DNA from 4 places in the Ectopseudomonas hydrolytica genome. Region 2 is predicted to be linked to each of the others. Evidence: predicted binding sites of a transcription regulator. Region 2 holds the regulator's gene; each other region holds the start of a gene.
What was found. The regulator sigma-54, encoded in region 2, starts transcription at its own class of promoters, with help from an activator protein. The targets are predictions, from matches to a motif close to ANTGGCATNNANNTTGCTNT.
Positions count from the first base shown of each region.

Region 1: the regulator sigma-54 is predicted to act here: its motif matches at 1,067-1,086, upstream of L1F06_RS09875 (CmpA/NrtA family ABC transporter substrate-binding protein).
Region 3: the regulator sigma-54 is predicted to act here: its motif matches at 2,020-2,039, upstream of L1F06_RS15140 (flagellar basal body rod protein FlgF).
Region 4: the regulator sigma-54 is predicted to act here: its motif matches at 1,397-1,416, upstream of L1F06_RS12245 (CmpA/NrtA family ABC transporter substrate-binding protein).

Region 1 is NZ_CP099397.1:2,139,212-2,142,414, reverse strand. Features, by position in the region: gene acnB (bifunctional aconitate hydratase 2/2-methylisocitrate dehydratase) at 1-681, shown strand, start outside; gene L1F06_RS09880 (YgdI/YgdR family lipoprotein) at 826-1,035, shown strand; gene L1F06_RS09875 (CmpA/NrtA family ABC transporter substrate-binding protein) at 1,261-2,472, shown strand; gene L1F06_RS09870 (ANTAR domain-containing response regulator) at 2,492-3,070, shown strand.
Region 2 is NZ_CP099397.1:992,017-995,219, forward strand. Features, by position in the region: gene ptsN (PTS IIA-like nitrogen regulatory protein PtsN) at 1-307, opposite strand, end outside; gene hpf (ribosome hibernation-promoting factor, HPF/YfiA family) at 320-628, opposite strand; gene L1F06_RS04475 (RNA polymerase factor sigma-54) at 727-2,220, opposite strand; gene lptB (LPS export ABC transporter ATP-binding protein) at 2,357-3,082, opposite strand; gene lptA (lipopolysaccharide transport periplasmic protein LptA) at 3,082-3,203, opposite strand, start outside.
Region 3 is NZ_CP099397.1:3,255,552-3,258,754, forward strand. Features, by position in the region: gene flgH (flagellar basal body L-ring protein FlgH) at 1-360, opposite strand, end outside; gene flgG (flagellar basal-body rod protein FlgG) at 400-1,185, opposite strand; gene L1F06_RS15140 (flagellar basal body rod protein FlgF) at 1,232-1,972, opposite strand; gene flgE (flagellar hook protein FlgE) at 2,227-3,203, opposite strand, start outside.
Region 4 is NZ_CP099397.1:2,641,911-2,645,113, forward strand. Features, by position in the region: gene L1F06_RS12230 (crotonase/enoyl-CoA hydratase family protein) at 1-219, shown strand, start outside; gene L1F06_RS12235 (hypothetical protein) at 319-711, opposite strand; gene L1F06_RS12240 (hypothetical protein) at 859-1,173, shown strand; gene L1F06_RS12245 (CmpA/NrtA family ABC transporter substrate-binding protein) at 1,561-2,844, shown strand; gene ntrB (nitrate ABC transporter permease) at 2,857-3,203, shown strand, end outside.

The sequences.
Region 1 (3,203 bases), 1.1 Mb from region 2:
CTGGAGCGTCGTGCCCAGGCGATGGAAGCCTGGCTGGCCAACCCGGTGCTGATGGAAGCCGACAAGGACGCCGAGTACGCCGAAGTCATCGAAATCGACCTGGCCGAGCTCAAGGAGCCCGTCCTGTGCGCCCCGAACGACCCGGACGACGCCCGTCTGCTGTCCACCGTGGCCGGCGACAAGATCGACGAAGTGTTCATCGGTTCGTGCATGACCAACATCGGCCACTTCCGCGCTGCCGGCAAGCTGCTGGACAAGGTCAAGGGCGGTATCCCGACTCGTCTGTGGCTGTCGCCGCCGACCAAGATGGACGCGCACCAGCTGACCGAAGAAGGCTACTACGGCATCTACGGCAAGGCCGGTGCACGCATGGAGATGCCGGGCTGCTCGCTGTGCATGGGTAACCAGGCACGTGTGGCTGCCAACTCCACCGTGGTCTCGACCTCCACCCGTAACTTCCCGAACCGTCTGGGCGATGGCGCCAACGTGTACCTGGCCTCCGCCGAACTGGCGGCAGTCGCTTCGATTCTCGGCAAGCTGCCGACCGTCGAGGAGTACATGGCCTACGCGAAGGATATCGACAGCATGGCTGGCGACATCTACCGCTACCTGAGCTTCGACCAGATCGCCGACTTCCGTGAAGCCGCGGCCAACGCCAAGATCCCGGTCGTTCAGGCCTGATCCCAGCGTTGCAAGAAGAGCCCCGCCTAGTGCGGGGCTTTTTTTTATGCGCGCAAAGCCCCCGGCCGCATCCGGCTTGCAGCCGTTGCGCCACCGTCTACCTTTCGAAGTGGGAGCCCCCCGACAACCATTCAGGAGCACGTCATGAAGCCATGGATCATCGCCGCCCTGTGCCTGTTCGGCCTGGCCGGTTGCAGCAGCGAGTACATCATCACCACCACCGACGGCCAGATGCTGACCAGTGACGGCAAGCCACGCCTGGACAAGGACACCGGCATGCTCGAATTCACCGACAGCGAAGGTCGCAAGCAGCAGATTCCGCAAAGCAACGTGAAACAGATGCTGGAACGCTGAACACCTCAGCCAACCGCGTACCGTTCTGAGCACTGGCATATGCCTTGCTTTCTCTCCAGGCAGTGAGCCTCTCCGGCGGCGGATAAGGCCCGAACGACAACGGCGTCGTATTCGAACTCGGCCTCTAAAGCCGTGATCGGTACGACGCCTTTTTTGTGCGCCTTCCGCCGCCAGGCGGACGCCAGCCGGCGGCTCGACACCCATTGCGTGGATGAAGGAAGCGACATGAGCGAACAGCATATCCCTCGCGGCGACGCCCTGGCCTGGGTCGGCGGCAGCGATGCACCGGAAAAGAGCGCGCTGAACATCGGCTTCATGGCCCTGAGCGACTCCGCCTCGGTGATAGTGGCCGCCACCCAGGGCTTCGCCGAGAAGTACGGCCTGAGCCTCAAACTGCAGCGCCAGGCCTCCTGGGCCGGCCTGCGCGACCGCCTGCTCAGCGGCGAGCTGGACGCCGCCCACAGCCTGTACGGCTTGATCTACGGCGTGCAGCTCGGCCTCGGTGGCGCCGCGGCAACCGACATGGCGGTGCTCATGGGGCTGAACCAGAACGGCCAGAGCATCAACCTGTCGCACACGCTGCAAAGCGCCGGCGTGACCAGCGGCGAAGCACTGCACCAGCATGTGCACCAAAATGAAGCGCGACTGACCTTCGCGCAGACCTTCCCCACTGGCACCCATGCCATGTGGCTTTACTACTGGCTGGCCAGCCAGGGCATCCACCCGCTGCGCGATGTGGACAGCGTGGTGGTGCCACCGCCGCAGATGATCGAACACCTGGTGGCCAAGCGCATCGACGGTTTCTGCGTTGGCGAACCCTGGACCGCCAAGGCCGTCGATGAGCAGCTTGGCTGCACCGTCACCACCATCCAGGCGATCTGGCCGGATCATCCGGAAAAGGTGCTGGGCTGCAGGCGCGCGTTTGCCGAGCAGAATCCCAATACCGCTCGCGCACTGATCATGGCGGTGCTCGATGCCGCGCGCTTCATCGATCAGAGCGAGGAGAACAAGCGCAGCACCGCCCAGTTGCTCAGCGGCAGCGATTACGTCGACGCACCGGCCTCGGTCATCACTCCGCGCTTTCTCGGCCAGTATCAGGATGGCCTGGGGCATGCCTGGCAGGATGCCCACCCGCTGCGCTTTCACGGCGAGGGCGCCGTGAACATGCCCTACCTGTCCGACGCCATGTGGTTCATGACCCAGTTTCGGCGCTGGGGCCTGCTGCGCAGCGACCCCGACTACCTGGGCGTGGCTCGCCAGGTGCAGCAACTGAATCTCTACCGACAGGCCGCCGAGGCGCTCAAGATCCCCGTCCCCGCGGAGATGCGCAGTTCCATGCTGCGGGACGGCAGTTGCTGGGATGGCAGCGACCCTGTCGCCTACGCCCGCAGCTTTCGCCTCCACGCCCTGGCCGACAGCCCCGCCGTCGCCCTGTAACCGCTCTGGAGAGTCACCGATGCTGCGTATCCTGCTGATCAACGACACCCCGAAGAAGGTCGGCCGCCTCAAGTCCGCCCTCATCGAAGCCGGCTTCGAGGTGATCGACGAGTCCGGGCTGACCATCGACCTGCCTGAGCGCGTGGAGGCCGTACGCCCCGACGTGATCCTGATCGACACCGAGTCGCCCGGCCGTGACGTGATGGAACAGGTGGTACTGGTCAGCCGTGACCAGCCGCGCCCGATCGTCATGTTCACCGACGAGCACGATCCCGGCGTGATGCGCCAGGCGATCCAGAGTGGTGTCAGCGCCTACATAGTCGAGGGCATCCACGCCCAGCGCCTGCAGCCGATTCTCGACGTGGCCATGGCCCGCTTCGAGAGCGATCAGGCGTTGCGCGCCCAACTGCAGGCGCGCGACGCCCAGCTGGCCGAGCGCAAGCGCGTCGAGCTGGCCAAGGGGCTGCTGATGAAAATGAAGAGCTGCAACGAAGAGGAGGCCTATACCCTGATGCGCCGGCAGGCCATGAGTCGCCAGCAGAAGCTGATCCAGGTGGCCGAACAGATCATTGCCATGCACGACATGCTGGGAGGGTGATCATGCCGGCAATTTTGATGCCATGAAGCCATCACAAAGCAACCGATCGTCTGAAAAAAGAGCAAAGGGATGAAGCGAGGCTGAACTCACCCGCGCAGCCATGGGTCATGTTTGGGGTTCAACGGGAATCAGG
Region 2 (3,203 bases):
CGAACAGCAGATCCACCGGCGCACCGTCGATGGCGTCGAAGTCGACGGCGGTCTCCAGGTGCAGCACGGCGCTGATCGGAGCACTGCAGCCGGCCAGGCGGCAGTGGGGAATGGCGATGCCGTTGCCGAAGCCGGTGGAACCGAGCTTCTCGCGGGCGATAAGGCTTTCGAAGATATCCTGGGCGTCCAGGTCGGGCAGGTCGCGCGCCACCAGGTTGGCGATCTGTTCGAGCACGCGTTTCTTGCTGCCGCCCGGCACGTTCACCAGGGAACGGCCGGGGGTCAGGATGTTTTCAAGTCGGATCATGGATGGGGAATGTCAGCGGGCCGTGGCGCCTTGCAGGCGTTCGAGCTGCTTTTCCTTGTGCTTGATGAGTTGACGGTCGAGTTTGTCGGCCAGCAGGTCGATGGCTGCGTACATGTCCTGGTGTTCTGCGTTGGCGACGACTTCGCCGCCGGCGACGTGCAGGGTGGCTTCGATCTTCTGCTTGAGTTTCTCGACCTCCATGGTCACCTGAACGTTGGTGATCTTGTCGAAGTGGCGTTCCAGTCGGCCCAGTTTCTCGCCGATATAGTCACGCAGGGCGTCGGTCACATCCAGCTGATGTCCACTGATGTTGACTTGCATACCGCTTTCTCCTTGTTGCCTTGTGTAAGAGACGGGTCATGTGCGACCCGCCGCCGGAACACGTTGGCCTGGGACCTGGGGTCTCCAGTCGATCTGGCCTACATCAGTCGCTTGCGCTCACTGGAGGGCGCTATGCCGAGGGACTCGCGGTACTTGGCGACCGTCCGACGGGCGACTTGGATGCCTTGTGCCTCCAGTAAACCAGCGATCTTGCTGTCGCTCAACGGCTTTTTCGCGTTTTCTGCGGCGACCAGTTTCTTGATGATGGCGCGGATCGCGGTGGACGAGCATTCGCCGCCCTCGGAGGTGCTGACATGGCTGGAGAAGAAATATTTCAGCTCGTAAATGCCACGCGGGGTGTGCATGAACTTCTGTGTGGTGACGCGTGAGATGGTCGACTCGTGCATGCCCACCGCCTCGGCGATATCGTGCAGAACCAGAGGCTTCATCGCCTCGTCGCCATAGTCGAGGAAGCCGCGCTGATGCTCGACGATCTGCGTGGCCACCTTCATCAGCGTCTCGTTGCGGCTCTGCAGGCTCTTGATGAACCAGCGCGCCTCCTGCAACTGATTGCGCATGAAGGTGTTGTCGGCGCTGGAGTCGGCGCGTTTGACGAAGCCGGCATACTGCGGGTTGACGCGCAGGCGCGGCATCGCCTCCTGGTTCAGTTCCACCAGCCAGCGGTCGTTGTGCTTGCGTACGATCACGTCCGGCACCACGTATTCCGGCTCGCTGGATTCGATCTGCGAACCCGGGCGCGGATTGAGGCGCTGGATCAGGTCGATGACCTGCTTGAGCTCGTCTTCCTTGAGTTTGGTGCGGCGCATCAGCTGGGCGTAGTCGCGGCTGCCGAGCAGTTCCAGATAGTCGCTGACCACGCGCTGGGTTTCACTGAGCCAGGGTGTTTTGGCGGGCAGCTGGCGCAGTTGCAGCAGCAGGCATTCACGCAGGTTGCGCGCGCCGATGCCGGCGGGTTCGAACTGCTGGATGCGGTGCAGCACCACTTCCACTTCGTCCAGCTCGATGTCCAGCTCGGGGTCGAAGGAGTCGGTGACTTCTTCGAGCGATTCTTCCAGGTAGCCGTCGTTGTTGATGCAGTCGATCAGGGTGGCGGCGATCAGCCGGTCCTTGTCCGACATGGGGGCCAGGTTCAGCTGCCAGAGCAGATGGCTCTGCAGGCTCTCGCCGCTGGAAGTACGGGTGGTGAAATCCCACTCGTCGTCGTCATTGCTCGGCAGGCTGCTGGCGCTGGTCTGGTAGATGTCTTCCCAGGCGGTGTCGACCGGCAGCTCGTTGGGGATGCGTTCGCCCCATTCGCCCTCTTCCAGGTTGTCCACCGTCGGCGCGGTTTCCTGGTAGCTCTCTTCCTTGGCCGGGGAAGGGGGGGCGCTCTCTGCGCCGTCGGCCATGGGGTCGCTGTTGTCGAAGTCGTCGCCGTCTTCCTGGCGCTCGAGCATGGGGTTGGATTCCAGGGCTTCCTGGATTTCCTGTTGCAGGTCCAGGGTCGACAACTGGAGGAGGCGGATAGCCTGTTGCAGCTGCGGGGTCATCGTCAGCTGCTGGCCCATCTTGAGGACTAGCGATGGTTTCATTGCAGACCTTAATTTACTGGCGAGTTACGCCTTCCACATCAGGGCGCCGAAGCGCCGCCAGGAAGCAAATTATATGCCTGAACTTCTGGGCTTTGCCTAGAGGCTGCCATATTTCTGTAGCGAAACAGCGGGCAGCCTACAGGCGGAACTCGTGGCCCAGGTAAACCTCTTTCACCGTCTGGTTGGCGAGGATGGTCTGCGCATCGCCCTCGGCGATCAGCTGGCCATCGTTGACGATATAGGCGGTTTCGCAGATATCCAGGGTTTCGCGCACGTTGTGATCGGTGATCAGGATGCCGATGCCCTTGGCCTTGAGGTGATGGATGATCTGCTTGATGTCGCCCACCGAGATCGGGTCGACGCCGGCAAAGGGCTCGTCGAGCAGGATGAACTTGGGGTTGGTGGCCAGGGCGCGGGCGATTTCCACGCGGCGCCGCTCGCCGCCGGACAGGCTCATGCCCAGGCTGTCGGCGATATGGTGGATGTGGAACTCCTGCAGCAGGTTCTCCAGCTCTGCCTGACGCCCGGCGCGGTCCAGGTCCTTGCGCGTCTCAAGGATCGCCATGATGTTGTCGGTCACCGACAGCTTGCGAAAGATCGAGGCTTCCTGCGGCAGATAACCGATGCCGGCACGGGCGCGACCGTGCATCGGCTGATGGCTGACGTCGAGGTCGTCGATCAGCACGCGGCCCTGATCGGCGCGTACCAGGCCGACGATCATGTAGAAGCAGGTGGTCTTGCCGGCGCCGTTGGGGCCAAGCAGGCCGACGATCTGGCCGCTTTCGATGCTCAGGCTGACGTCGCGCACGACCTGGCGGCTCTTGTAGCTTTTCGCCAGGTGTTGGGCTTTGAGAATGGCCATTACTGCTCTGCCTGCTGGTCCGCGGGTTTGTTCTTCGGCTGGATGACCATGTCGATGCGCGGACGCGGCGTGCTGACATTGCCGCCAGTGGCGCGGCCGGCGTTGACGATCTGGCGACGGG
Region 3 (3,203 bases), 2.3 Mb from region 2:
CAGCGCGCCGAGGCTGCGCAGCGGGTTGTCCGGCGTTACCGCCATGCCGAACAGGTTGGGCGCGCCGATGGCACCCGAACTGTCCTTCTGGATGTTGCTGTTGGCGTTCTTGCTGGCCTGGGTACGCTCGTTGAGGGTGATGGTGATGATGTCACCGACACGGAACGCCTTGCGGTCGTCGTACAGACCATTCTCGAAGCCGGCCTGGTAGATCGAGCCGTTGTTCTGCGCAGCCGGCAGCGGCGTGCGCGGCAGCACCGGCGCGTAATAAGGGTCGTCCGGCTTGGCTGTCGGCGCCACGCAGCCAGTGCTGAGCAGCAGGCCAGCCAACAGGGGGAAACAGAAAACTTGCCGGTTCATAACCACTACCTCGCGGCGTTCACAACAGAGTCAAAAGGATCAGAGGTTCTGCGTCACGAAGGACAGCATCTGATCGGCGGTGGAAATCACCTTGGAGTTCATTTCATAGGCGCGTTGGGTGGTGATCATGTTCACCAGTTCTTCCACCACGCTGACGTTGGAGTTTTCCAGGGTGTTCTGCAGGGTGGTGCCGAGGCCATTGAGGCCCGGGTTGCCCACCTGCGGCGCGCCGCTGGAACCGGTCTCCAGGAACAGGTTGTTGCCGATGGCTTCAAGGCCGGCCGGGTTGACGAAGTCGGCCAGCTGGATGTTGCCGATGATCTGCGGCTGCGGATTGCCAGCGGTGGTCACCGAGACGGTGCCGTCCTCGCCGACGGTGAAGGTGCGCACCTCGTTCGGCAGCACGATGGCCGGCTCCAGGGCGAACCCCTGGGAGGTCACGATCTGGCCGTCGGAGTTGAGGTGGAAGCTGCCGTCGCGGGTATAGGAGACGGTGCCGTCCGGCTGCAGGATCTGGAAGAAGCCGCGGCCATTGATCGCCATGTCCAGCGGCTGCTCGGTGGTCTGCAGACTGCCGGCGGTGAAGATCTTCTGCGTGCCGACCACGCGTACACCGGTACCCAGCTGCAGGCCGGACGGCAGTTCGCTGTCCTGGCTGGACTGGCCACCCGGCTGGCGACGGATCTGATACAGCAGATCCTCGAACTCAGCGCGATCGCGCTTGAAGCCGGTGGTCGCGACGTTGGCCAGGTTGTTGGAAATGGTGGTCAGGTTCATGTCCTGGGCGGACAGACCGGTCTTGCTGACCCACAGTGCCGGAAGCATATCGATTCTCCTCGGGTGCCGGTTTTACGGCGCCGCGTGCTGGTAATTAGCTAATTTGCAAAACCCGCGCCATGGCCGAGGCGTTGTCTTCGGCGGTGCGCATCATCTTTACCGACAGCTCGAACTGGCGGGACAGGGAAAGGATGGCGGTCATTTCTTCCACGGCGTTGACGTTGCTCGCCTCGAGGAAGCCCGAAGTCACCTGCACCGTGGCATCGGCCTCCACCTCGGGCTGGCCCTTGACCCGGATCAGGCCGTCGGCGCCCTTCTCCAGGCTCTTCGGATCCGGGTTGACCAGCTTGATGCGGTCCACCTCGGCCAGCACGTTGGGGTTCTCACCCAGGGCGCGAATGCTGATGGTGCCGTCCTGGCCGATCTCCACCTTCTGCTCCGGCGGCACGGCAATCGGCCCGGCATTGCCCATGACCGGCAAGCCATTGCCGGTGCGCAGCACGCCGAGCGCATCGATGTTCAGGCTGGCGGTACGCACATAGGCTTCGCTGCCGTCGGGCGCCTGCACCGCGATCCAACCTTTGCCGCCGATGGCAACGTCCAGATCGCGGCCGGTTTCCTGCAGCGAACCGGCACGAAAATCGGTGCCCGGCCGCTCGCTCATGGCAAATACCCGCGCCGGATAGCTTTCGCCGAACAGCGGCATGGAACGCGCCTGCTCGAAGTCGCGGCGAAAGCCCGAGGTGGAAACGTTGGCCAGGTTGTTGGCATGCGCACGCAGAGCGAGTGTGTTGTTCTGCGCTCCGGTCATGGAGACGTACAGCATCTTGTCCATGGTGATTCTCCGAGTGGGCGACGGGCCCTTGGCTCTTTGCAAGCAATACAGCAAGCGCCGTGCCAGCCTCTAAAAATCACTACAAGCTACTGATTTAAAAGTGCTTTTTATTAAATCGAGAAAACAGCGGAGACCCTGGCGGCGAGGTTTTGCCGGCTCCGCAACGGCAAAGCGGCAAGCCTGGCTTGCCGCTTTGCCGCCGTCGGCGAACCCGCCTCACATCCGCAGCGCGCAGGATGTGCAGCGTGCCCTCATCAACGCAGGTTGATGATGGTCTGGGTGATGGCGCTTTCGGTTTCGATGGTCTTGGCGTTGGCCTGGTAGTTGCGCTGGGCCACGATCAGGTTCACCAGCTGATCGGAAAGCTCGACGTTGGAGTCCTCCAGAGCACCGGCCTGCAGCGCACCCAGGGTACCGGCGCGAGGTGTGCCGACTACCGGCTCGCCGGACTGGAAGGACTGCACCCAGGCGGTCTTGCCCACCGGAGTGAGACCCTGCACGTTGGCGAAGTTGGCCAGCACCACCTGGCCCTGCACCTTGGACTGGCCATTGGTGTAGCGCGCGAAGATCACCCCGGTATCGTCGATTTCCAGCCCCGCCAGCTGGCCAGTGGTATAGCCATCCTGACTGACCCGGTTGACCGCGAAGGAGCTGGCGAACTGGGTGGACTGGCGCACATCGATGGTGATCCCGGCCGCGTTGGCCGCGGCCCCGTTCGGGCTCCATACCGGCGGTACCGAGTTGTCCGGCGCGGCCGGTACCCAGGTGCTCAGGCTGATGGTGCCGTCAGCGGCCACGGTGAAGCCGGTGGGGGTGGAGCCAACCAACGCCGGGATATCCAGCTGACCGGCAGTGGTGAACTGCAGATCGACACTCGAAGGAGTCGTCAGCGTCGGATCATCCGGGTTTCGCCCATCGATCAGCACGTTCATGGTCCAGGTGTTGGGCCCGGTCTTGACGAAGTACTGGGTGAACACGTGGGAGTTGCCCTGCGTGTCATAGATGTTGGTCGAGGTCGACGAATTGTACGAAGTCGGATCGGTCGGATCGAACGGTACGGTAGTCGGCACCACGTTGTTGGAGTTGAGGTTGAAGGTCTGGGCCAGGTTGGCGGTGGCGCGCGGCTCCTGGTTCGCGGTCTGGATGCGCAGGTCGCTGACCACACCGTTCTGCAGGTTGCCATTGGCATCGACCGTATAGCCCTGCAGGCGATAACCGAAGTTGTTCACCA
Region 4 (3,203 bases), 1.6 Mb from region 2:
ATTAATGGCGAGATGTTCGACCCTGCCGGTGCAGTGGATGCCGGCTTCCTCGACAAGATCGTGCCGGCCGAGCAACTGTTGGCCACCGCTCAGGCAGTGGCGCAGCAGATGAAGAAGATCAACATGACCGCGCACAAGAACACCAAGCTGAAGGTGCGCAAGGCGCTGCTGGAAACCCTCGACGCCGCCATCGAGATGGACAAGCAACACCTGCTGTAAGCACGCGCTGACGCATAAATGAAAAGCGCCGCTTCCGTTAAGGTCGCGGCGCTTTTTTCTTTGCGCGTCTCGGCTGTCGAATGTCGGGGCGCGCTGCGCTCAGCCGGAATAGTCCAGCGCCGTCCAGGCCCGGCTGAGCCCCTGGTTCAATACGCAGTTGGGGTTGCCCAGTTGTTCGTTGAAGGCGGCGGGCAGCAGCGTGGTTTCACCCTCCGCGGCGCCATGTCGCTCGGTCAGCCATTGCAGCTTGCCGCAGTTGGGGGTGTCGATCACGTAACTGGCGGCGATGTTGGAATGATGGCTGGGTAGGCGAATCACATCCAGCACCCGGCCAACCTCCTCCACTCTGCGACCATCGGACACCAGCACGGCCCAGGCCTGCTCGCCCTCGATCACCAGGTACGCGCCATTGGCCTGCGGTCGCTCGACCTGGGGCTGAGCGCAGCCGTACAGGAAGACCGATAGCACAATCGTCATCAGCATCTGTTGCATTGCCAATTCTCCTCTCGCAAGGCGCCCGTCTTGCGGGCGGACAGGTCTGCAGTGGCCTTACTATTCCTCAATACTGTTTATTTGTACAGTATTTTTAGATTAGGCTTGGCATCACAGGTAAATGACCTTTTGCACAGGAGCGCTACCATGCTGGACGTACTGCAGTTGAAACACCGGGTGAACCGCATGCCGCTGGAGCGGGTGCGCGAGATGGTCGAGGAGCTGCAGCTCGAGGGCATCGTCACCGAGAGCCGCACCCCCTTCAATCGTCAGCACTTCAATACCTGCTTCGCCGAGATCGAGGCCCTGCTGCAGCGCGCCGGCTACCACCGCCAGCTGGACGTGGTCGGCTACCAGGGGCTGGCCTATGCATTGTTCGATCCGGCCCGCTGGGAAGCCGTCGAAGTGCTGCGCTGGCTGCGCGATTTCGTCGAGGAGGCGCGCGTTCAACCGGCTTCCTGAGCCTTCCAGGCGAACCAAAAAGGCTCAGCGTCGCCTGCCCATGCACGGCATTGGCTCAGAAACATGCAGGGCGAGCCGCGCGCTCGCTCGCCGCGCATGCTGTCAATCGACCTCAACAAGCATCTGCAACTTCTTGATTAAAAACGGTTAGCTGCTGGCCGGCTTGTATCCAGCCTCTACCTGCCAGGCGCCGCATGGTGCTGCTCGGCTGTTATACGTGAAAGCTGGCAAGCCCCTTGCTAAGTCACTGTCAACCATCCTGCGTAGCACGCCAACGGCGGCGGGCCGAGGATCACGGACAACGGCGTCCGTCAGGTCACCTCCCTCTCATTTGAGGTGGCCTGGCGTACGCCGTTTTTGTTTATGCGCCTGACAAGGATTAGACCCATGACCGATCGTGATTCGAACAAGCCGCTGGACACCAGCCGCCGCAACTTCCTCAAGCAATCCATCGCCCTGGCCGGCGCCGTGAGCGGTATCGCCGCGCTCGGCCTGTCCGCCCCCGCTTCGCTGCGCAGCGCGGCCTGGGCCGCCGGCTCCGACGCACCGGAGAAGGCCGCGCTGACGGTTGGCTTCATTCCACTGACCGATTGCGCCTCGGTGGTGGTAGCCGCGACACAGGGTTTCGGCGAGAAATATGGCCTGACCATCAACCCGAGCAAGGAGGCCTCCTGGGCCGGCGTGCGCGACAAGCTCAACACCGGCGAACTGGACGCTGCCCATGTGCTTTACGGCATGATGTACGGCGCCCAGCTCGGCCTGGCCGGCCCGCAGAAGGACATGGCGGTGCTCATGGGCCTGAACCAGAACGGCCAGGCCATCACGCTTTCCAAACAGTTGCGCGACGCCGGTGTGACCAACGGCGCGCAACTGGCCGAGCACGTGAAGAAAGGCGGCAACCCGCTGACCTTCGCCCAGACCTTCCCCACCGGCACCCACGCCATGTGGCTGTACTACTGGCTCGCCAGCCTGGGCATCAACCCCATGAGCGACGTGAAGACCATCGTCGTGCCACCACCGCAGATGGTCGCCAACATGCGCGTCGGCAACATGGACGGCTTCTGCGTCGGCGAACCCTGGGGCGCGCGGGCGATCTTCGACAAAATCGGCTTCACCGCCACCACCACCCAGCAGATCTGGCCGGACCACCCGGAGAAGGTGCTCGGCACCACCCGCGCCTTTATCGAGCAGTATCCCAACGCAGCGCGCGCGCTGATCATGGCCATTCTCGACGCCAGCCGCTTCATCGAGGCCAGCGAGGAGAACCGCAAGAGCACCGCCAAGCTGATTTCCGGCAAGGCCTACGTCAACGCCCCGGTGCAGGTGATCGAGCCACGCTTCCTTGCGCAGTATGAAGATGGCCTGGGCAACAACTGGAAGGACGAGCACGCCATGGCCTTCTGCAAGGACGGCAGCGTCAACTTCCCCTATCACTCCGACGGCATGTGGTTCCTCACCCAGTTCAAGCGCTGGGGCCTGCTCAAGGACGCACCGGATTACGCCGCCGTGGCTGCGCAGATCAACCAGACCGCGCTCTACGCTGAGGCCGCCGGCGCGCTGAAACTGGCGGTGCCAAGCAGCCCGTTGCGCAGCAGCACACTGATCGACGGTGTGGTCTGGGACGGCAGCAACCCGGCCGCCTATGCCGATTCCTTCGCCATCAAAGCCTGATCGGAGGTGACCATGAATGCGCCCCTGAAAACGCCATTACCCCCAGTCGCCAAGCCGCGCGCAAGCCTTGCGACGCGGCTACCCGACGCGCAAACCCTCGCCACGCTGTTCAAGGCCGGCATCGCTCCGCTGCTGGGTATCCTCGCCTTCATCGGCTTCTGGTCGCTGCTGGCGCAGTACAGCGAGGGCCTGCCCGGGCCTTTGAGCACCTGGCAGGCCGCCCTGGTGCTGTTCGCCGACCCTTTCTACGACAACGGCCCCAACGACATGGGCATCGGCTGGAACATCCTCAACTCGCTTGGCCGCGTCGGCGTCGGCTTCGGCCTCGCCGCGCTGGTGGGCATTCCCCTGGGCTTCGC